Regions from separate parts of the Leifsonia sp. 10L418 genome, predicted to be linked through region 1. Evidence: predicted binding sites of a transcription regulator. Region 1 holds the regulator's gene; each other region holds the start of a gene.
The links. The regulator LexA, encoded in region 1, represses DNA repair genes until DNA is damaged. The targets are predictions, from matches to a motif close to TCGAACANNTGTTCGA.
Positions count from the first base shown of each region.

Region 2: a site for LexA is predicted at 2,285-2,300, ahead of AC1DCF_RS10550 (DUF6504 family protein). Genes of this name have one in related genera too.
Region 3: a site for LexA is predicted at 1,854-1,869, ahead of AC1DCF_RS01970 (HNH endonuclease signature motif containing protein). Genes of this name have one in related genera too.
Region 4: a site for LexA is predicted at 2,601-2,616, ahead of AC1DCF_RS05200 (HNH endonuclease signature motif containing protein). Genes of this name have one in related genera too.

Region 1 is NZ_JBFTJN010000004.1:277,439-283,234, forward strand. Features, by position in the region: gene AC1DCF_RS11510 (methylenetetrahydrofolate reductase) at 1-818, shown strand, start outside; gene metE (5-methyltetrahydropteroyltriglutamate--homocysteine S-methyltransferase) at 815-3,145, shown strand; gene lexA (transcriptional repressor LexA) at 3,229-3,933, opposite strand; gene AC1DCF_RS11525 (LysM peptidoglycan-binding domain-containing protein) at 4,247-4,600, shown strand; gene AC1DCF_RS11530 (histidinol-phosphate transaminase) at 4,707-5,796, shown strand, end outside.
Region 2 is NZ_JBFTJN010000004.1:58,969-64,764, forward strand. Features, by position in the region: gene AC1DCF_RS10540 (ATP-dependent DNA ligase) at 1-978, opposite strand, end outside; gene ku (non-homologous end joining protein Ku) at 1,047-1,904, shown strand; gene AC1DCF_RS10550 (DUF6504 family protein) at 1,997-2,266, opposite strand; gene AC1DCF_RS10555 (MFS transporter) at 2,512-3,696, opposite strand; gene AC1DCF_RS10560 (GntR family transcriptional regulator) at 3,888-4,571, shown strand; gene AC1DCF_RS10565 (MarR family winged helix-turn-helix transcriptional regulator) at 4,683-5,192, opposite strand; gene AC1DCF_RS10570 (LLM class flavin-dependent oxidoreductase) at 5,240-5,796, shown strand, end outside.
Region 3 is NZ_JBFTJN010000001.1:432,200-437,995, forward strand. Features, by position in the region: gene AC1DCF_RS01955 (zinc ribbon domain-containing protein YjdM) at 1-357, opposite strand, end outside; gene AC1DCF_RS01960 (GNAT family N-acetyltransferase) at 406-960, opposite strand; gene AC1DCF_RS01965 (GNAT family acetyltransferase) at 1,133-1,543, shown strand; gene AC1DCF_RS01970 (HNH endonuclease signature motif containing protein) at 1,933-3,561, shown strand; gene AC1DCF_RS01975 (DUF4166 domain-containing protein) at 3,733-4,401, opposite strand; gene AC1DCF_RS01980 (SRPBCC family protein) at 4,398-5,006, opposite strand; gene AC1DCF_RS01985 (dihydrofolate reductase family protein) at 5,071-5,631, opposite strand; gene AC1DCF_RS01990 (dihydrofolate reductase family protein) at 5,781-5,796, opposite strand, start outside.
Region 4 is NZ_JBFTJN010000002.1:362,168-367,963, reverse strand. Features, by position in the region: gene AC1DCF_RS05205 (LCP family protein) at 1-684, opposite strand, end outside; gene AC1DCF_RS05200 (HNH endonuclease signature motif containing protein) at 1,020-2,537, opposite strand; gene AC1DCF_RS05195 (VIT1/CCC1 transporter family protein) at 2,891-3,610, opposite strand; gene AC1DCF_RS05190 (APC family permease) at 3,895-5,103, shown strand; gene AC1DCF_RS05185 (ABC transporter ATP-binding protein) at 5,162-5,796, opposite strand, start outside.

The DNA.
Region 1 (5,796 bases):
GTTACATCCTGCAGGCCACTGGCGTCGAGCCGATGGCACACCTCACCTGTGTCGGTTCCTCGCATGCCGAAGCCAACTACCTCATCCGTGAGTTTCTGGATGCCGGTGTGCGCAGCTTTCTGGCGCTGCGCGGGGACGCTCCGGAGGGCACACCGGAGGGGGAAGTGTTCCTCGGCGATTTGAAGAGCGCGGGGGAGCTCGTGCAGCTCATCCACCGCGTGCAGGCCGAGCGCGTGCCGTATCGCGAGGGCGTCATCCCCGGCCTGCCCGGCGCGCGGTCCGTCAGTTCGGAGCGCGACAAGGTGCGCGTCGCCGTCGCCGCGTTCCCCAACGGCCATCCCCGCTCCCGCTCGACCTCTCAGGACATCGACACACTCCTGGCCAAGCAGGCTGCCGGAGCGAACCTCGCGATCACTCAGCTGTTCTTCCACGCCGACCACTACTTGAGTTTCATCCAGCGGGCCAAGCAGGCGGGCGTCGAGTTCCCGATTCTGCCCGGCATCATGCCGGTCACCAGCCCCGCACGCCTCACCCGTATCCTGCAGCTGTCCGGCGAAGAGCTGCCCTCCGAGCTCTCGATCCAGCTTGAGATCGAGCCGACCGAGCAAGGCCAGCGCGAGATCGGCATCAGCCATGCGGCCAATCTGGCCCAGGAGCTCCTGGCCGGCGGGGCCCCGGGCCTGCACCTCTATGCGTTCAACCAGCACCGCACCGTGCTCTCGGTGCTCGACCGGGCCGGGGCACTCCCCGCCGACTACCAACCATTCGACAGCCAATCCACCGCAGTATCTGCCCTCACAGTCAAGGAACGAGCATGACAACCACTCCCGCATTCCCGACCGGCACCATCCTCGGTTACCCACGTATCGGTCGTCGCCGCGAGCTGAAGAAGGCCGTCGAAGCCTTCTGGGCCGGGCGCATCGATGAGGCTGAGCTGGAGGCCACCTCCGCCGGGCTCCGCGACGCCACCCGCGCGCGCCTCGTCGCTTTGGGTCTCGGCCAGGCCGACTCGTCGATCCCCGAGTCGTTCTCGTACTACGACCAGGTGCTGGATGCCGCGGTCACCGTTGGCGCCGTCCCCTCCCGGTTTTCCGCGCTCGTCGACTCAGACGGCCGGATCGACCTGGCCGGCTACTTCACGCTGGCGCGCGGCGAGGGCGACAACCTGCCGCTCGAAATGACGAAGTGGTTCGACTCGAACTACCACTACCTCGTGCCGGAAATCGGGCCGGAGACGAACTTCGTTCTCGCCAGCGACCGAATCGTGCGGGAATTCACGGAGGCCAAGGCCGCCGGCTACCTCACGAGGCCCGTCATCGTCGGCCCGGTCACGCTCCTCGCACTCAGCAAGCCCAGCGATGAGGCGCCGGCGGGCTTCGTGCCGCTGTCACGCCTCGACGACGTGCTGCCGGTCTACGCCACCCTGCTGCAGCGTCTCGCCGAGGCCGGCGCCGAATGGGTGCAGCTCGACGAGCCTGCCCTCGTCAGCGAGAGCATCGAGGTGCCGCGCGCCGAGCTTCTCGCCGCCGCCGAGCGTGCCTATGCCGTTCTCGGAACGCTCGAGCCGCGCCCCGCGATCTTCCTCGCCGCGCCCTATGGCAGCCTCGACGACGCTCTGCCGGTGCTGGCCGCGTCGCCCGTCGAAGCCATCGGCCTCGACCTCGTGCGCGGATCAGTGCCGAATGCCGTTCCCGGCCTGGCCGACAAGGTGCTCGTCGCCGGCGTGATCGACGGTCACAACATCTGGCGTGGCGACCTCGCCGCGGCCTTCGACACCGTCGGCGCCGTGGCGAAGCTCAGCCCGCGCGTGGCCGTGTCGACGTCGACGTCGCTGCTGCACGTGCCCCACGACGTGCAGGACGAATCCTCACTCGGCGACGATCTGACCAGCTGGCTCGCCTTCGCTGACCAGAAGGTGAATCAGGTGGCAACCCTGGCCCACGGCCTGACCGAAGGCAAATCGGCCATCCAGGCCGAACTCGAGGCGGCATCCGCTGCACTGGCCGCCCGGCTGGCTGCACCGGGTGTTCGCGACGGCGCCGTACGCGCCCGCACTGCCGGTCTGACCGAGGCCGACTTCAACCGGGGTGACTACGCCGCTCGCGCGGCCGCCCAGGAGGAGGCACTGGGCCTGCCGTTCTTGCCGACGACGACCATCGGTTCGTTCCCGCAGACCGGTGAGATCCGACGCGCCCGCGCCCAGCTGGGCAAGGGCGAGCTGACGGCCGACGAGTACACCGCGCTGATGCGCGCCGAGATCGCTCGCGTCGTCGACCTGCAGCACGAACTCGGACTCGACGTCCTCGTTCACGGCGAGCCAGAGCGCAACGACATGGTGCAGTACTTCGCCGAGAACCTCGACGGCTTCGCCGTCACCGAGAACGGATGGGTGCAGTCCTACGGCAGCCGGTGCACGCGCCCGTCGATCCTCTGGGGAGACGTGTCCCGACCGAAGCCGATCACCGTCGATTGGTCGGTCTACACGCAGTCGCTGACCGAGAAGCCCGTCAAGGGGATGTTGACCGGTCCGGTCACGATCCTGGCCTGGTCCTTCGTGCGTGACGACCAGCCGCTCGGTGAGACAGCTCGCCAGGTGGCGCTGGCCCTGCGCGACGAGATCGGCGACCTGGAGTCGGCGGGCATCACGATCGTTCAGGTCGATGAGCCGGCGCTGCGCGAGCTGCTTCCGCTCAAGAAGAAGGATCAGGCCGACTACCTGGACTGGTCGGTCGGGTCGTTCAAGCTGGCCACCGCCGGCGTCGCGGAGGTCACCCAGATCCACACCCACCTCTGCTACTCGGAGTTCGGCGTTGTGATCGAGGCGATTCGCAATCTCGATGCCGACGTGACGAGCATCGAAGCGGCCCGCTCGCGCATGGAGGTCGTCAGCGACATCCAGTCCAGCGGCTTCGATCACGGAATCGGCCCGGGCGTCTACGACATCCACTCGCCGCGTGTGCCGAGCGTCACCGAGGTGACCGAGTTGATCGAGCGGGCCCTGGAGTCGATTCCGGGGCGTCAGGTCTGGATCAACCCGGACTGCGGTCTCAAGACCCGTGGGTACGACGAGACGATCGAATCCCTGGCCAATATCGTGGAGGCCACGCAGATCGTGCGGGCGCGCGTGGAGGCCCCTGTTCGCTAGCTAGTTCTCTCGCGAAACTGCAATTGTCGGAGCCTGGTACGAGTTGAGGCTCCGACAATTGCTGTTTCGCGGGGATGGCAGGGCTAGACCGAGCGGAGTACCGCCACAATTTTGCCGAGGATTTCGGCGTGATCGCCCATGATGGGCTCGAAGTTGGTGTTGCGGGGGAGCAACCAGGTGTGGCCGTCACGCTGACGGAACACCTTGACTGTCGCTTCGTTGTCGAGCATGGCCGCGACGATCTCGCCGTTCTCCGCCGTCTTCTGCTGTCGTACGACCACCCAGTCGCCATCGCAGATGGCGGCGTCAATCATTGACTCACCGACGACCTTGAGCATGAAGAGGTCGCCCTTGCCCACGAGCTGGCGAGGAAGCGGGAAGATCTCATCGATCTGCTGGTCCGCGGTGATCGGGATGCCGGCGGCGATGCGACCGACAAGCGGAACCATCGCTGCGTCACCGATCTGCGCGTTCGACGCCGACGAATCGGCATCGCCGACCGAGTTGTCGTCGGTGGACTGCGGCAGCTCGATGAGGATTTCGAGTGCACGCGGACGGTTGGGGTCGCGACGCAGGTAGCCGCTCAACTCCAATTGGTTGAGCTGGTGAGTCACGCTCGAGAGCGAGGCGAGCCCGACGGCATCGCCGATCTCGCGCATGCTCGGCGGATAACCGCGGCTGCTGACCGAACGCGAGATCACGTCGAGAATTGCCAGTTGCTTCTCGCTCAGGCTCTTTCGGCGACGGGTGCCGCCGCGTTCGCGGGGGCCGCTTGTCTCTTTCGTCATGTCACTCGCTCCTCGTGCCGATGTTGTGCGTCTCAAACTGCGCCACTGCTCAGACCGCGCCGCTACTCCTGCGGCAGCGACGGCCGTTCCGTTCGAATGTCAGAGGTGTCTGGTTGTGTTCGATCCGTCAAGAAAAACTGTATCCCCGCACCCCGGGAAAACAAACACTTCTTCGAGTGTGTTGCCCGATTGTTTCGAAGAACAACCGTAAAGAGGCTTGATTCTTCGAACAATCGAATATATATTCGGAACATAGATTCGGATGCGACTCCCTTCCCCGGGAGCCGGACCCGTACTTACCAGGAGGTTCAACATGAGCACAGCAGTCAGCACGGCAGCTCCGCACGGCTCCATTGGCACCACCCGTCTGCGTCTGACCCGACGTGGTCGTATTGTTTTCAGCACGATGGCGGCACTCCCGCTCGTTGTCGGCGCCTTCGTCGTCACCATCAACGGGGGAGCGGCAATCGCTTCCAACGGCACCGGCGGTACGGCCACGTTCGACTACGTCACCGTCTCGGCCGGTCAGTCCCTCTGGCAGCTCGCCGAGACCATCGCCCCCGAAGCGGACCCGCGCGATGTCATCGCTGACATCGTCGCCCTCAACCAGCTTGACTCAGCCTCCGTCGAGCCCGGCCAGCGCCTCGCTCTTCCGGCCACCGACTAGTCAGCACCACCCCGGCTGCGCTGCCGGACCCGCCCGGCCCCTGCCCCGTGTTCTGGTGTCGGCATCTCGCCTTTGACGCCCACGGCGGCCCGGTAATATTGCTCGGGTGACCAGCCTCAATGACCTTCCCCTGCGCGACAATCTGCGCGGACTCGTTCCCTATGGTGCCCCGCAACTTCACGTTCCGGTGGCCCTCAACGTGAACGAGAACACGCATCTGATTCCCGAGGCTGTTGCTCACGACATCGTCGCCTCTCTCGCTCGCGCGATCCTGACCGTCAACCGGTACCCCGACCGCGAATTCACCGAGCTCCGCGAGAACCTCGCCGTCTACCTCGGTCACGGCCTCACCCCCGAGAACATCTGGGCGGCGAACGGCTCGAACGAAGTGATCCAGCAGGTACTGCAGGCGTTCGGCGGCCCCGGCCGCAGCGTGCTGGGATTCTCGCCGACCTATTCGATGTACCAGATTCTTGCCTCCGGCACCGGCACCGACTGGATTGCCGGAGAGCGGGATGCCGACTACGAGCTGTCCCCGGAGACCGCCGTCGAGTGGGTCACGAAGACCAACCCCTCGCTGGTCTTCCTGTGCTCACCGAATAACCCCACCGGCACGCCGCTCTCGCTGGAGACCATTGCCGCCGTCTACGACGCCACCGACGGCATCGTTCTCGTCGACGAGGCCTATGCCGAGTTCGCGGCCGACGGGGAGGCATCCGCTCTGACACTGCTCGAGGGGCGCCCGCGCCTGCTTGTCTCGCGGACCATGAGCAAGGCTTTCGCTTTCGCCGGCGCCCGCGTCGGCTACCTGGCGGCCGACCCGGCGGTGACGGATGCGATGCGCCTGGTTCGACTGCCGTACCACCTGTCGGCGCTGACGCAGGCCGCGGCGAACGCGGCGCTCGCGCACACGCCGGAGATGCTTTCGATGGTCGACGACATCCGGGTGCAGCGGGATCGCATCGTGACTGAGCTTCGGAACCTCGGTTACTCACCGCACCGCAGCGGCAGCAACTTCGTGCTGTTCGGTGGGGTCGACGACCCGAAAGCCACGTTCCAGGCGCTCCTCGACCAGGGCGTGCTGATCCGCGACATCGGCATCCCGAACCACCTGCGCGTGAGTGCGGGAACCGAAGCGGAGACGACAGCCTTCCTGAGCGCGCTGGCGGGCCTGCGTGTCGCGCCCGGCGCAGCCG
Region 2 (5,796 bases), 220 kb from region 1:
GGCGGGCAGCGGCACGGCGCCCGGGATCCAAATCGCGGCATCCGCTGGCTGGGGCGTCTCGCTCACCCGTTCCAGCGGGTCGCCCCGCCGCTTCACGCGCTTGAGTACCTCGCGGTAGTCGAGCTGGGCGAGATCGGGCGATTTCAGCTCGCTCCAGCGGCGCGGCGCCGCCACGAACGGATGCGCGCGCCCACGCAGCGAGTACGGCGCGATGGTGGTCTTCGCCGCGTTGTTCTGACTCCAATCGACGAACACCTTGCCGGGCCGCAGCGCCTTGCTCATGGAGCTGACGATCAGATCGGGATGGTCGGCTTCCAGCGCGCGGGCCAACTCGTGGGCGACATCCGCGACCTGGTCAGAGGTCTGACGCCGGTCGAGGGCGGCGTAGAGGTGGATGCCCTTGCTCCCGCTGGTCACCGGCACCGGGTCGAGGCCCATCTCCCGCAGAATCGCCCGCGCGTAGCGGGCGACGTCGGCGCACTCGGCCAGGCCGACGCCCTCTCCGGGGTCGAGATCGAGCACGAGCCGGTCGGGATTGCGGGGCGCGCCGCCGCGCCCGAACTGCCACTGCGGCACGTGAATCTCGAGCGCGGCGGTCTGGCCGAGCCAGGTCAGGGTCGCGAGGTTGTTGACCAGCGGGTACTCGTTGACGTGATCCGAGTGCTGAATCGACCGCCGCGTGACCCACGACGGAGTGGCCTCGTCGAGGTTCTTCTGAAAGAACGACTGCTCGGGATGCTCGGCGGTTCCGACGCCGTGCACCCAGCGTTTGCGGGTAGCCGGGCGGTGGGCGGCGTGGGTGATCAGAAACTCGGCGATCTCGGCGTAGTAGCCGAGCACATCGGCTTTGGTGGTGCCGGTCTCGGGGTAGAGCACCTTGTCGAGGTGGGTCAGCTTCAGCCGGTGGCCGTCCACGGTCACCGTCTGCGTCTGGTGCGCCGCGTGCGCATCATTCGTGTGCTGCCCCGTGGCGCCCATGCAGCAAGCATGCTCCCGGCTGGCCGGGAAACCTAGCGAGCAGCCCGGCATCGGTGTCTACTTGAACCGTGAGATCGATTTGGAAGGGCGCCATCACCTTCGGGCTCGTCAACGTGCCGGTTGCGGTCTATGGCGCGACCGAGGATCACGACATCGAGCTGCATCAGGTGCACGACGCCGACGGTGGGCGCATCCGTTATCAACGTCGTTGCGAAATTTGCGGCAAGATCGTGGCCTACGAGAACATCGACAAGTCGTTCGAGAGCGCGGAAGGGACGGTCGTTCTCACCGACGCCGACTTCAAGTCGCTGCCCGAGGAACGCAGCCGGGAGATCGACGTCGTGTCGTTCGTGCCCAACGAGCAGATTGACCCGATCATCTTCGAGCGGAGCTACTATTTGGCCCCCGACGGCAAATCGTCGAAGGCGTATGTGCTGTTGCGACGCACGCTCGAAGCCACCGACCGCACGGCGATCGTGCATTTCGCGCTGCGGCAGAAGACACGCCTGGGCGCACTGCGAGTGCACGGCGACGTGCTGCTGCTGCAATCTCTGCTCTGGGACGACGAGGTGCGGGAGGCGAGCTTTCCGGCGCTGGATGAGCGCGTCTCGGTCTCCGACAAAGAGCTGGAGTTGTCGCAAGCCCTGGTTGAGTCATTCGCTGCCGACTTCGCGCCGGAGCAGTTCACCGACGACTACCAGGTGCAGTTGCGCGACCTGATCGAGGCGAAACTGGCGGCCGGCGACACCGTGAAATTCGAGGAAACGGTGGGTGCCGACACCGGTGAGGGCGGGCAAGGCGAGGTTCTCGACCTGATGGAGGCGCTGCGCCGCAGCGTCGAGCGCAGCCGCTCGGGCGAAAAGACTCCGATCGAGAAGAAGCGGGCGGCACGCGGGGCCGCGAAGTCGAAGAAGTCGTCGGCGTAGCGGCGTTCCTACGCCGTCGAACCGTGAGAAAAGACTCTAATTCGCGCAGTAATCCAGTCATTTCTCACGGCTCGCGAGCGGATGCCGGCAATCTAGTCGTAGACGCGCACGAGCTCCCATTCGGCGCGACCGGTGCGCCGCACATCGAAGACGCGTGAATCGCCGGTGACTGACGTTCCCTGGAATCGCCAGCCGATGATCGGTTCGGGCGGGTGGGTGATTCCGTCAACCAGGTAGTCGGGAGCGCCGCGGAGCGGAGTGGGGGTATCGGTCACGACGTAGCGGATGCCGCGCCAGACGAGCCGCACGGGAACGCCGCGTTCGCTCCACACGGTGACGGTATCTGCGGTGTGGACGATCATGGTGACTCCTCAATCAACTCGAATGTATGTTCGATTGTTAACGAGGATAGGCGCATTGGTCGTGAAACGCCAAGAGGCAACCCTCCCGTTGATCGAGGAGCGCCCGACGGAGTCGGCCGTGTCTCGAGATCACGCGAGCCGATCTCTGAGCGCGATGACGTCTGAGGATCTGCTCGCGGGGTCTCGAGACGCTCGCTGGCGCTCGCACCTCGACCAACGGGGTGATCGATCTGGTCGGAGACTCGTCAGAGCCGGTCGTTCTCGGTATCCGCGCGCGGAATTAGGGGCACGGCCAAGGCCGGGCAGAGTGCCGCCGCCGCAAACGCGATCGGGAAGCCGGCCAGGCCGATGAGGGCTCCGATACCGGGGCCGACGAGTGACGCGGCGACGAACTGGCCGGTGTTCTGGGCGCCGAGCGCGCGGCCGGCCCAGGCGGGTCCGGCCATCTCGGCCACCGAGGTGAAGGCAAGGCCGTTGTCGGCGACCGACACCGTGACCGCGATCACAAAGACGACGGCTGCCGCTCCCCACTCGGCAGCATCCAGCGCGGCGAGCACGAGCATCACGGCCACGGCCGCCCAGGCGACCCAGCGGAGCGGGCGCACGCGGCTGCCCACCCGGTCGCTGAGCACTCCGACGCCGATGCGGCCGACGGCTCCGATGAACTGGGCGGATCCGACGAGCACGCCGGCCGCGAGCGGTTCCCAGTGCAGTTGCGTGACCAGCCAGACCAGGCCGAACGTGGACAGCGTGAACTGGGGCACGACGAGCAGGATCGACACGGCGTGGATGCGCCACAAGAAGCTGCTGGCGCGGTAGGGATTCGCGGAACGCGCGCCGGCATCCGTCGCCGGCACCGGGGTGCGAGGCGGATTCACGATTGCCGCCGCGCAGACGACGGCGAGAAGCGCGGTCAGGATCAGGGGCACGCAGAGGGCCGCGGCGACACCTGCGGAGCTGGCGATCACGGGGATGCTCACCGCGGCGACCGTCACGCCGAGCGGCTGTGACATCTGGCGGATGCCCATGGCGAGTCCGCGGCGATTCTTTGGGAACCAGCCCACCACGACGCGCCCGCTCGCCGCATTGGTGCTTGCCGCGGCCATGCCGCCGAGCAAGAAGAACAGGCCGAGCATGACGTAGCCGTCGGCGAAGATGGCCCCGACGGCGGCGAGGGCGGTGAGTGCGAGGCCGCCGGCGATCACCCAGCGTTCGCCGATGCGGTCGGCCAGGGCGCCCCACGCGATGAGCGTGAGAACCATGCCGATCGTGGGGGTTGCGGCGAGCAGCCCGGCCTCGGCGAAACTGAGGCCGCGCTCGGTGTGCAGGAGGGTGATGAGAAAGGTGGGGGCGCTCACGAACACGGTGCCGGCGGTCTGGGCGGCCACGCCGAGGCCGAGCATGCTCCAGGCGCGAACGGCGTTCGGCATGCGCTCGGGGCGGCGGGTGGCGGTCGAGGTCGAGATCGTTTGCGTCACTCTGTCGGCTTTCTCTTCGGGAGCGCTGTCGGTGTTCGAACCTGTCGAGGCCCGTGGGTCGATCTCAGAATCCGGGTCGCAACTGCGCCGAGAATTACGGTACACCACTTTGGGATACCAAGATGGTGCACCATAATGGGGGCATGGAGACGCCGGCGCACACCCCGCACATTTATGACCGCATGCGAACGGCAATTCTCGACCTCGACCTCGCTCCGGGGGAGAGTGTGACCGAGCGCGGGCTCGAAACTCTTTTCCAGACGTCACGCACGCCGGTGCGAGCGGCATTGCTCAGCCTGCAATCCGATGGACTCGTGCAGCGCGTCGGACGCGGCTGGATCATCGCCCCCATCGACCTCGCCGAGATTCGTGCGCTCGCCGAGTGGCGGGAGTCGGTCGAAACCGCAGCGGTGCGTCTCGCCGTGCGGCGCGCGAGCGACGTGGAGATCGAGGCGCTTTCCGCGCTACTCGATGCGGCGCGGCCGGCCGACGACGGGGAAGAGGGGGTGCGAGCCGGAAGCGAGTTCCATGTCGATCTCGCGCACCTGTCGAGTAATCAGTTCATGGCGAACGCGACGGCGGATGCGATGACGCGGCTGTCGCGCACGCGCTGGCTCGAGGTGCGCACTCCCGACGCGCGTGAGCGGGCCTGGCAGGAGCACCGCGACATCGTCGATGCGGTGCGTGCCCGCGATGCTGACACCGCTGCCCGCCTGGTGACCGAGCACATCCGTGGCACCAATGAGCGTTTGCTGGAATCCCTCACGGCCGAGCGTCGTCGGCTCCGCGGGCGCGGGCTGTCGATCATCAGTGGCGAGGCCGAGTAGTCGATGTCGGTGGTCGAGCTCGTCGAGACCCGGGCGAGCCAATTTCGGAACCCGGGTTGCGTCTGGGAGTGGGGTCGCGTGGTCTCGACAAGCTCGACCAGCGCGCGGTGACTAGAGCGTGGCGTGCTGCGCTGACGGCGCCGACTGCTCGAGCCGCTCGAGGATCGCGCTCGACGCCGCCGCGAATGCGGTGAGCTGCTCCTCGCTAAGCGCGCTCGCGAAGTAGCGCTCGACGGCCGCCTCGTGGCAGAGCCGGGCCGCGGCAAACGCCGTCTTGCCGGCGTCGGTGAGACGGATGTCCACGCTCCGCGAGTCGGTCGCGCAGGTGTCGCGGCTGACCAGGCCGCGTTCCTCCATGCGCTTGAGCTGGTGCGAGAGGCGGCTCTTCTCCCAGTCGAGGCCGCAGCGCAGCTCGAGGGAGCGGAGCGTCTGCTGTTTCGCCTCGGTGAGCGCGAGCAGCACCTCGTAGTCGGGCTCGGAGAGCCCGGTGCTGCGCGTGAGTTCGCGGTTGATGCGACCGGTGAGTTGGGCGCGGAGTCCTTGATAGGCGGTCCAGGCATCCTGGGCGGCGCTCGGCTGCCGGGTACCCGAGTCCGGGGTGGTGTGCGTCTGCATGGCCATGGAATAACTCTACGCGAATGTGGTTGATACATCTACAAAATAGTTTTATGGTTGATGTAACAACCTCAACGGGAGAAGGAAACATGCAACTCGGCGCCTACAGCTTCGGTGACGTTCAGGCCGACCCGCAGGGTCGCCTCGGTTCGACGGCCGACGCCATCCGCAATCTGTTTGACGCGATCACGCTGGCGGATGCCGCGGGTCTGGATTACTTCGGCGTCGGCGAGCACCACACCCGGGAGATGCCGGCTTCGGCGCCCGCCACCGTGCTGGCCGCGGCGGCCGGTGCGACGAAGAACATCACCCTCGGCAGTTCGGTAACGGTGCTCAGTACCGAAGACCCCGTGCGCGTGTTCCAGCAGTTTGCGACGATCGATGCCATTTCCGGCGGCCGCGCCGAGATCACCGCCGGGCGCGGCTCGTCAGTCGAGTCGTTCCCGCTGTTCGGTTTCAGCCTGGGTGACTACGACGACCTCTATGCCGAGAAGTTGGAGCTGCTTCTCGCGCTCAACGAGAACGAGCGCGTGACCTGGAACGGAACGTTTCGCCCGGCGCTCGACGACGCCCTGATCGTGCCGCGCCCGGTGAACGGAACCCTGCCGAT
Region 3 (5,796 bases), on a different contig from region 1:
CTTTTTCACCACGCTGGACTTGAGCTGCATCTGCACGCCTTCGATGCGGCAATCGATGTCGTGGTCGCCAACGCCATCGGTCAAGCGGATGCCGCGCACGCGCGTGCCGACCTTGATCACGTTGGAGCTGCCCTTGATTTTCAAGTCTTTGAGCACCGAGACGGTGTCTCCGTCGGCGAGAATATTGCCGACGGCATCGCGGATGACGCGTTCTCCGGCTACCTCATCGGCGTCGGAGTCGGCATCCGCCGAAGTTGCCGCCCATTCGTGGCCGCACATCGGGCAGACCAGAAGCGCACCCATCTCGTAGGCGTGTTCGCTGGAGCATTCGGGGCACAGGGGAAGCGTCTCATTCACCTTTCAACCGTAGCCGAGCGGAACGGGGGCTCAGTGCCCCTGCTCCGGCTACCAGCCGAGCGTCAGGTACACGTCGGTGTACCCCGCGTGCACTTCGTCGAGTTGCGGTGCGCGCACAAGTCCGGCCTTCTGTGCAGTCTTCAACGAACCACCGTTGTCGGGCGTGGTGTACGCGGTCACCGGAAGTCCGGGCAGCAGTTCGACTGACTGCGCCACAGCGAGCTTCGCCCCCTCAAGCGCGAACCCCTTTCCCCAGGCGCTCGGGCGATACCGGTAGTACAGATTGAGCGCATCACGCCCGTGCACCACTCGATGTGTCACCCCGGTGAAGCCGATGACCTCTGTTGGCCGGGAACGCTCAGCAACGGCCCACACGCCGAAGCCGTAACGATTCCAATGCTGAAGCATTGCGTCGAACCGCGCTGCCGAGCTCTCCTCGGTCACCGACTCAGGCGCCGGATGATGAGCGTTCGTCGCAGGGTCAACGTGGATCGCGATAGCGCTCGCCCTATCGCCGGCCACCGGCCGACGAACGGTCAGGCGTTCAGATTCAAGGGGCGTCCAGAGCGCGGCATCTTGTCGCATCATCAGGGGTGAGACCATTTCAAACTCCATCGGTGTGCGCCCCAGCCATCGAACGTGCCTCTGGACGGGCTGTCGTTCTCCCAGGCTAGCCGCCTCATCCGTTGGACCAGGCCGATATTTGCAGCGGTGTGTTTTCCTACGGACGGACTGAACGACACGCGAACGGAGCGATGTCCGTCAGGATAGAGGGATGCAGATCACCGGCCTCACTCTTGCCGACTCCGACGACGCGGCCGCCCTCTGGCGCAGCGCGGGCCTGACCCGACCATGGAATTCGCCGGAAGGCGACTTTCGGCGAGCTCTCGACGGTGAGACGTCGACGGTTTTGGGTGGCTTTGACGACGGATGCCTGATCGGCACGGTCATGGTCGGCCACGACGGGCACCGGGGCTGGGTCTACTATCTCGCCGTCGAGGAGAACCGACGTGGCCAGGGCATCGGTGTGCAACTGATGGCGGCAGCAGAGGACTGGTTGCGTGACCAGGGTGCGGTCAAGATTCAACTGATGGTGCGCACCGGAAATGAGGCGGTCATCGGCTTCTACGATCGACTCGGGTATGAGGATGCCGCGGTCACGGTGCGGGCGAAGTGGCTGGTCTGATCGACGGGCGGGAATCGGACGCGTAGCGTTTTGGTCTGCTCCTCGTTGATCGAGGAGCAACCGACGCAGGAGGCCGCATCTCGAGATCCCGTGATCCGGCCTCTGAACGCGGCCCCTCGGTGATCGAGCCTGTCGAGATCCCGCGAGCCGGCCCCTGAACTCGGCCCCTCGGTGATCGAGCCTGTCGAGATCCCGCGAGCCGGCCCCTAAACTCGGCCCCGGTGATCGAGCCTGTCGAGATCCCGCGAGCCGGCCTCTGAACTCACCCGTTCTGAGGCTTGCTTCTCGGGGTTGAGGGCGCGCTCCTCCACAGAACGTATGTTAGAAAAGTTATCCACCGATTCTGAGAAATGCTCGTATTCCAGTTCCTGTTTTGAGAGAATTGAAGCATGGAATCAGAGCCTGTTTCCCTCATCATCACCCCGACCACCGACACTCCGGTGGCCGCGGTCATGGCGCAGGTTTCCGCTCTGACATCTGGGTTCTCGGGCGCCGAGACCCTTGAGCTTTCCGCGATGATGGCGAGCGGATTTTCGACTGTTGACTCGCTCGAGCTGACCGCGACCCTCATGGCGGGCGTGCTGGCCGGGTTCGACTCGCATCTCCGCACCGACGACGACGTGCTGACCCTGCTCGGGTCGATGGAAGCGGTCGGCCGGTTGACGGATGCCGGCCGGGTCGCCCTCGCCGCCGACATTGACGCGCGCTCGGACACCCGAACCCAGAACGAGTCTCTGGCGCGCACGCGCGGCTGTGCGACCGGCACCGACCTGCTCACGATGGTCACCCGGGTGTCCGCCCGGGAGGCGAAACGCCGGGTCAGGCTCGGCGCGAAGACCCGGACCACCCAGGTGGTCGGCGCGACCCTGCCACCCCGCTACCCGGTCGTCGCCGACGCCCTGACCGCCGGGACCATCGGGGTCGATGCGGCCGAACAGATCGTCACCGGATTGTCCGACTTGCCGAGCTTTCTCGCCCCGGACGCGGTCGATGCGGCCGAGCGCGGTTTGGTTGCCTCGGCGACCGGCACCATTACGGCCGAGAACGAGGGCCTGCCGAATGCGGGGTTCGCGTTCCCGGCGGACCTGATCCGCGGGCAGGTGCTGCAGTGGAAGGCGCTCCTCGACCCCGACGGCACCGCCCCGGCCGACGGCACCGCAATGGAGGTGCGCAGCACTTTCGGCTTCGGCCCATTCCGCGACGGACTCTACCCCTTGCGCGGCGGGGTCACCCCGGAGCTCCGCGGGGTGATGAACGGGATCTTCGACACCTACCTCAGCGCTCACTCAACCTCGGCTCATTCGCAGCCGGTTCCGGCGGAGCCGGGCCGGTTCCCGACCGCGGAGGAACAAGCCACGCACGAGGCTGAGGAGCAGGCCCGGATCGACGCCGGCGAGGTCATTCCCGGCGCCGACCAGTTCGACGCCCTCGATCCCCGCACCGGCGGCGAGAAACGCGCCGACATCCTCCGCGGGGTCTTCGATGCCGCCGCCCGGGACGCCGGCACACCCAAACTCGGCGGGGCGGCACCGACCGTGATGGTGCACGTGAACGCGACCGATCTCCTCGACGGCACCGGGGTCGGCTGGGCCGACGGCGTCGAGGCACCCCTGTCGATCAGCACCGTGCAACGCCTGGTCTGCGCCGGCGGGATGCAGAAGATCGTCTTCGCCGCCAACGGTGAAGTGCTCCAGCTCGACATGACGACGCGGTTCTTCACCCGGGTGCAACGCCGGGCGATCCTCGCCCGCGACGGCGGCTGCGTCATCCCCGGCTGTCTGTCCCCGCCCAACTGGGCCGAGATGCACCACGTCATCCCCTGGTACCGCGGCGGCCCAACGAACATCAACAACGGCGTCGCCCTCTGCTGGTACCACCACCACACCATCGACACCTCCGGCTGGCTGATCCAACTCGTCGACGGGGCCGTGCAGGTCAAGGCACCACCCTGGATGGGACTCGGCGGAGACTGGCTCCCCGCCAACCAACACCGCGCCCACACCACCCTCGGCCGGTAGCGGTCCAGGGACCGGCTCGCCGGGTCTCGACAGGCTCGACCACCGGGATGACCGCGTTCCCGGGATCGGGTCACGGGATCTCGAGATGCGGCCGACTCCGTCGGGTGCTCCTCGATCACCGAGAAGGCTGGGGCCGCGCGGACTCGCGACCTTGCCATCGCTCACAGATCCCTAGACTCGTCGTTCGTGCCTCACTGGTTTCAGCCTTTCCACGGCATCAGAGGCCGGCGGAAACTCGCAGCTGAACTCGCCCTCGTATCCAAAGAGAAAACCGAATACCTTGTTGCGCACCTCGAGGCGCACTCGAAACACGTTCTTTTCGTCATCGAATGACTCGCGCAGCTCGGCCCGCCCGCTGAACAGCATCGGAAACTGAAACGCAATGGGTCCCTCATAGAAACGCTGAGCACCTGAGCGCAGGAGAAGCTCACCCTCGGGCCCGACCGCGAGATCAAGATCGACAGCGAGATGCTGATGAGTGCCCAAATAGTCCAGCACTCGCCCATCACTGAAGATCATCGTCGCATCGAATCGACTCGGCTTTCGCCGCACCCGATACTCACGAACGAAAGTCACGGTCTCGCGACCATACGGGTCGAGATAGGGATAGTTCTCGATAGTGAACGGCACGTCGGCGCCGCTGTCGGGGATCAGGATATTGCGAATTTTTCCGACATACAGAAACGGAACAACCCACCATGGCCCCCTCCTGATCTGTGACATCGTGCCGTGCCCGACACAGCCATATCCGGAATCGAGTCCGACCCCGAATCGGCGCTGAAGCATGGGATGAAGCCGGTCGAAGTCTGCACCCATCGCTTGCTCAAAGATCGAGCTCATGGCGCCTCCAGAATGTTGAGCGTCTGCGGCGCTTTGGTCGATGCCCGCAGGTCGTGCAGCTGCCTGCGACAGCGCGAAGCGCGTGGGCGGTCTGGTTTCCAGAAAGCGAAGACGGATGCCAGCGACCAACGTTCGGGCTCGATGCCCGACTCTACCCAGATGCGCAACCGGTCAAAACTCCACGCGGTCATCCAGCCGATGAGTCGCCGCATGACAACACGGTCGATGAAACCGCCCCAGCCTGGTTCGTAGTCGAATCCGGTGGCGAAGGTCGTTCCGTCGGGGCCGGGCGCATAGCGCCAGTATCCACGTCCCTCGCCGATTGGCGACACCCGGTCGGTTGTCGTGAACCGCAGGGCCGAAGTGCGCGTGCCGTCGGGCCGGGTCAGCTCGCCGATCGTGGTGCCGGTGCCGACGATCGTGTGCCAGAACACTCGACGCGCGTAGTCGAAGCGATAGCCTCCGCTCGGCAGGGATCCCGACGGCGTGATGGTACTGAACCGCAGATCCCAGCGGGGGTGCAAGTCGGTGTTCTGGGTGAGTTCCCATACCCGGTCGCAATCAGCATTGATTGTGATCTCGACATAGATTCTCTGAGCCCCCATACCGACAGCATGTCGTACTTCTCACGTCACATCGCTGATTGCGAGTCAGGCATCGAAACGGCGATCACTCCATGACGCGATAGTTCAGGTAGGTCGTTCCACTCTCAAAGCGATGCTCGCCCATGAGCTCGAGCGACTGGAGCAGCCCGTCGGGAAACGCGCGGGTTCCCCCGCCAAGCAGGATCGGCGCGACAAAGAGCTGCAGTTCGTCAACCAGCCCAGCCTGCAACATCTGCGCTGCGAGGTCAGGACCGCCCACGGTGAGATCCTGTTCCGAGGACTGCTTCAGTTGCCGAACCAACGCAGGATCAAGCTGGCGCTCAATTTCAGTTCGAGCGCTGGACGGCGCATCCAACGTCGTCGAAAACACAATCTTGTCGGCCCCCTGCCAGATGTGCGTGAAGTCTTTTTCGACAGCGGGCGCGTCGACGAGGGTGTGAGCCGTTTCCCAGTACACCATCGCTTCGTACATCCGGCGCCCGTAGAGGTAGGTACCGACCGGCCGCACCAGGTCGTTGATGAACTCGAGCATCTCGTCGCTCGGCGTCGTCCAATCGAGGCTGCCCGTGGCATCCGAAATGTAACCGTCGAGCGACAAGTTCACAATGTAGACGAGTTTGGCCATGACAAACCTCCCCGGTGTAGAAAACACGAAACATGCGTCAAGCGGCACACAACACAGCGACAACGAAGCGCGCGACTCACGACGAGAGTAAAACCGACTGCCCGCGCCGGCAACCGTCTCTGCGCTGCGTGCCAGGCACGAAAGAGCAGTCAGGCCGTGACGCGA
Region 4 (5,796 bases), on a different contig from region 1:
CTGGCGAACGAAGGCAAGGGCCTGCTGTGCGTTCAGAGTAGAAACGCCGGCAGGCAGATTCAAGGTGGAGTAGGGGTCATTCACTGCCTCGTTGAGGCAGACCTGCACCGGGCCAAGTGCTTCAACGATGTTGTAGAAACCAAGCATCGAGACCCGAACGAAATGGTCGATGGTCAGCCCCGACATGTTTTGAATGGTCTGGATGAGTAACTGCGCCCCGGCAGCGTCTCCCCCGTCTTGACTACCAAAGTTGAAAGCAGCGTTGAGTTTGTTCATTCCGTAGCCCGGAATGTCGACCCACGAGTCTCGCGGAAACGAGATCAGGGTCGCCGTGCTTCCGTCGGCCGGAATGTGCAGAACCATCATGGTGTCGGTGTTCGTTGCGCCGCCATCGTCTTGGGTACCGAGTTGAGCCAGTTGTTCGGCCGTCGCGTTGGCCGGGCGGTGATCGTCGCCGACCAGCAGGATGTTCTGGTCTGTTCCATCGGCATCCTTCGCCGGAGCGTTCGAATGCGTGATCGCATCGATGTGGCTGATGCCCGAGGTGAACCGTTGATAGTTGTAGAAAACGTAGCCGCCCGTCACGAGGACGGCGATCACGACGATGATCGCACTCCAGCGCAGCGCAAGACGTGCGCGCGACGGTCGCCGACGACGCGGGGGTTCGATCTGCTGCTCAATCACACTTCAGAGTACGAGGCAGACCACTCAGAAAGCGGCAAGATTCGATGCTTCCCAGCTGACGGCCAGCATCCTCTCAAGAGATCAGGCTGGCTATAGCTAGGGAACTCCAGTTCCCATCTCGGGGATCGTAAATTTCTTGTAGTTCGAATTACAGAAGTGTAGTTATTAACAGCAGTTTGCACAGTGTGGATAACTTTTGGCGCCGCCTCGGTCTCGGTGGTCGAGGAGCAGCCGACGGAGTCGGCCGTGTCTCGAGGCCTCGTGAGCCGCTCTCGGGAACGCGGTCATCGCGGTGGTCGAGCCTGTCGAGACCCGGTGGGCCAGTCTCGGGACCGCTACCGGCCGAGGGCGGTGTGGGCGCGGTGTTGGTTGGCGGGGAGCCAGTCTCCGCCGAGTCCCATCCAGGGTGGTGCCTTGACGTGCACGGCGCCGTCGACGAGTTGGATGAGCCAGCCGGAGGTGTCGATCGTGTGATGGTGGTACCAGCACAGGGCGACGCCGTTGTTGATGTTGGTTGGGCCGCCGCGATACCAGGGAAGGACGTGGTGCATTTCCGCCCAGTTGGGTGGGGAGAGGCAGCCGGGGATGACGCAGCCGCCGTCGCGGGCGAGGATCGCCCGGCGTTGCACCCGGGTGAAGAACCGCGTGGTCATGTCGAGCTGGAGGACTTCGCCGTTGGCGGCGAAGACGATCTTCTGCATCCCGCCGGCGCAGACGAGGCGTTGCACGGTGCTGATCGACAGGGGCGCCTCGACGCCGTCGGCCCAACCGACCCCGGTGCCGTCGAGGAGGTCTTTCGCGTTCACGTGCACCATCACGGTCGGCGCCGCCCCGCCCATCGTCGGGGTGTTCTTGTCGCGGGCGGCGGCGTCGAAGACGCCGCGGAGGATGTCGGCGCGTTTCTCGCCGCCCGTGCGGGTATCAAGCGCCTCCAGCTGGTCGGCGCCGGGAATGACCTCGCCGGCGTCGATCCGGGCCTGCTCCTCGGCCTGTGCCTGGGCTTGTTCGTCGGCGGTCGGGAACCGGCCCGGCTCCGCCGGAACCGGCTGCGAATGAGCGCTCAAGTAGGTGTCGAAGATCCCGTTCATCACCCCGCGGAGCTCCGGGGTGACCCCACCGCGCAAGGGGTAGAGCCCGTCACGGAAAGCCCCGAAGCCGACGGTGCTATGCACCTCCATTGCGGTCCCGTCGGCCGGGGCGGTGCCGTCCGGGTCGAGGAGTGCCTTCCACTGCAGCACTTGCCCGCGGATCAGGTCGGCCGGGAACGCGAACCCCGCATTCGGCAGGCCCGCGTTCTCGGCCGTGACCGTGCCGGTCGCCGAGGCGACCAAACCGCGTTCGGCGGCATCGACGGCGTCCGGGGCGAGAAAGCTGGGTAGGTCGGTCAGCCCGGTGACGATCTGTTCGGCGGCATCGATGCCGATCGTCCCGGCGGTCAGGGCGTCGGCGACGGCCGGGTAGCGGGGTGGCAGGGTCGCGCCGACCACCTGGGTGATCCGGGTCTTCGCGCCGAGCCTGACCCGGCGTTTCGCCTCCCGGGCGGACACCCGGGTGACCATCGTGATCAGGTCGGTGCCGGTCGCACAGCCCCGCGTGCGCGCCAGAGACTCGTTCTGAGTTCTCGTGTCGGAGCGCGCGTCGACATCCGCGGCCAGGGCGACCCGGCCGGCATCAACCAGGCGGCCGATGCCCTCCATTGCACCCAAACTGCCAAGAACGTCATCGTCGGAGAGTAAATGGGTCTGAAGTTCGGCCATCACGTCGACCAGAATCGCCTGAACCTGCGCCATGACCGCGGCCACCGGAGTGTCGGTGGTCGGGGTGATGATGAGGGAAACAGGCTCTGATTCCATGCTTCAATTCTCTCAAATTGAGAACTGGAATACGAGCATTTCTCAGAATCGGTGGATAACTTTTCTAACATACGTTCTATGGAGGAGCGCGCCGTGAGTTCAGGGGCCGGCTCGCGAGATCTCGACAGGCTCGATCACCGAGGGTCGCGTTCAGAGGCTGGCTCGCTGGATCTCGACAAGCTCGATCACCGAGGGGCCGAGGGTCGCGTTCAGAGGCCGGCTCGCGGGATCTCGACAGGCTCGATCACCGAGGGTCGCGTTCAGAGGCAACCGCGGGTTCTCGAGACGCGGCCACCGGGGTCAGCAACCCAGAGGTCTGCAGTCACCTCGACCGGGCGCAGCCGCCTCGACGCCTAAACGACGCCCGTCGTTCCCAGCAACATGCCGACGAGGAAGGTCGCCACCAGGGCGATCGCTCCACCGAGCACGACACGCACCACGGCCCGGATGCGCGAACTTCCGCCAATCTGCGCGGCCACGGCGCCGGTCAAGGCGAGGGCGAGCAAGACAACGACGAAGGTGAAGGTTATCCGCCAGGCCTCAGGGGTGAGCAGAATCGCCAGAAGTGGCAAGATTCCGCCGATGGTGAACGAGAGCGCCGACGCGAACGCCGCATGCCACGGACTCACGACATCGGTGGCGTCCAGGTGCAACTCAGCCGACAGGTGAGCCGCCAGCGCATCGTGAGCGGTGAGTTCCACGGCCACTTGCTGAGCAGTCTCCGGCGAAAGCCCTTTCGCTTGGTAGATCCCGGCGAGTTCCTTCAGCTCCTGCTCCGGCATCTCTTCGAGCTCGCGCCGTTCCTTGGCGATGAGCGCCTTCTCGCTGTCGCTCTGACTGCTCACCGAGACATATTCCCCGAGTGCCATCGAGATCGCGCCACCGACCAGCGCGGCTGCACCCGCAGTGAGAATCGCACCGGAGGCCGGCGTTGCCCCTGCCACACCGACGACAACCGCCGCTACCGAGACGATGCCGTCATTGGCGCCAAGCACGCCGGCCCGCAGCCAGTTCAGCCGTTGAGCCAGCCCCTGCCGATGCGGCTCGTCCGGATGCGACGCCTCGTGATTCACTGCGTCACTATTCGCTGCGTTGGAAATCGGCTCAGAGTTGGAATCGTGTCTCATTTCGGAAGCCATAGCGATACTCAACCACGAAGGATAGGCCGATTCCACCGACCTCCGCTTTCAGATCGGACTGCGTGGTGCGTCAGCGAGTTACGTCGGATCGGCAACGATAGAACCATGCACGCGAGGCCACACCATCCACTGCGCGGAGTTCAACAGTGACGGCTGAACATCCCCGTCTGGCCCGACGCCTGGGGGTCGCCGACGCCACATTCATTGGGCTCGGCTCGATGATCGGTGCCGGGGTATTCGCTGCCTTCACCCCCGCCGCACAGGCCGCAGGCTCCGGGATGCTGGTGGGTCTCGTCGTCGCGGCGCTCGTCGCGTTCTGCAACGCCACCGCATCCGCTCAGCTGGCCGCCGTCTATCCCTCGTCCGGCGGCACCTATCTCTACGGGCGCGAGCGCCTCGGCCCGTGGTGGGGATTTCTGGCCGGCTGGAGTTTCGTGATCGGCAAGACAGCGAGTTGCGCGGCGATGGCCCTCACCTTCGCGGCGTACGCGGCGCCCGCCGGCTGGGAACGCCCGGTCGCAGTCGCAGCCGTCGTGGGCCTGGCCGCAGTCAACTACCGCGGAGTCACGCGCACCGCATTACTGACCCGGGTGATCGTGGCGATCGTTCTTCTGAGTCTGGCCGTCGTCGTCGCGGCGGGATCCAGCACCGGACTGCCGGAGACCGGTTCGCTGGAGCCGTCCTCATGGCTCGCGCACGGCTGGTACGGCATCCTGCAATCGGCGGGGCTGCTGTTCTTCGCCTTCGCCGGATACGCCCGCATCGCGACAATGGGCGAGGAGGTCAGGGACCCGGCACGCACCATCCCGCGCGCGATTCTGCTCGCGTTGACGCTGGCGGTCGTTGTCTACGGCGTCATCGCCGTGGTCATCCTCGGCACGCTCGGCGCCTCGGGCGTCGCCGGTTCCGCGACCCCGCTGTTCGACACCGTCGCAGCGGCCGGCTGGGACTGGGCCGCGCCCCTCGTGCGATTCGGCGCGGCGGCCGCGTCGCTCGGAGCCCTGCTCGCACTGATCGCGGGCATCGGGCGAACGACCCTTGCCATGGCCAGAGAGGGCGACGTGCCCCGCTGGCTGGCGGCGGTGCATCCGCGGTTCGCAGTTCCGTACCGGGCAGAGGTCGTGCTCGCCGGCGTCGTCGTGATTCTCGTGTTGACCGTCGACTTACGCGGCGCGATCGGGTTCTCCTCGTTCGGCGTGCTGCTCTACTATTTCGTCGCGAACCTCGCTGCCTTCAGCCAGCCCACAGAGCAACGCCGCTACCCCCGGGCGCTGCAGGTGCTCGGCGCGGTCGCCTGCGGAATTCTCGTGATCACACTGCCACTGGCGAGCTCTGCCGTCGGACTGGCTGTGCTCCTGGTCGGCGTGATTTATCGGATGCTGCGGCTCCGGCTTCGTCCAGAAAACTCTGGCGGTCCAGAAGGCTAGTCACCCCTTCATTCCTCTGCAGCAGAACGCCTCAGAGGGCAGCAGAACGAAGCCGAAGCTAGTACGACACCCCACTGCCCTGGATCAGCACGGTCACCGCATCGCCCACCCGGTAGCCCGATTCAGCAGCGGCAACCGTGACGACGACCCGCTCGGCCGACCCGATCGCCTCTATTTCAACCTGCAGACGGGTTCCGCGCGGCGAGAGAGCACTGATCTGTCCGTTCGCCGGAGCCGCCGCGTCCTGTCCGATCGTCAGTTGTTCCGCCCGCAGCAACACTCTGATCGAGCTGCCGGGGCCGACACCCTGGGCCGTATTCTGATGGCGCAACGCGACCTGACCGAAGGCCGTCTCGGCCGAGTTTCCCTGCAGATGACCCGTCACGAACACGGCGTCCCCCAGAAAACTGGCGACCTCGGCCGAGCTCGGGTTGTCGAACACCGACAGTGGAGAACCATGCTGCTCCAGCCGCCCGCCGGCAAGAATGCCGATCTGCTGGCCGAACATCAACGCTTCGTCCTGATCGTGAGTGACCAACACCGCCGTCGCGTCGCTGGCCTCGAGCGCCGCAATCACTGCCACCCGCGATTGCTCACGCAGCCCCGTGTCCAGCGCACTGAACGGCTCGTCGAGCACGATCATCTTGGGCGCAGGGGCCAGCGCTCGCGCGACAGAAACCCGCTGCTGCTGCC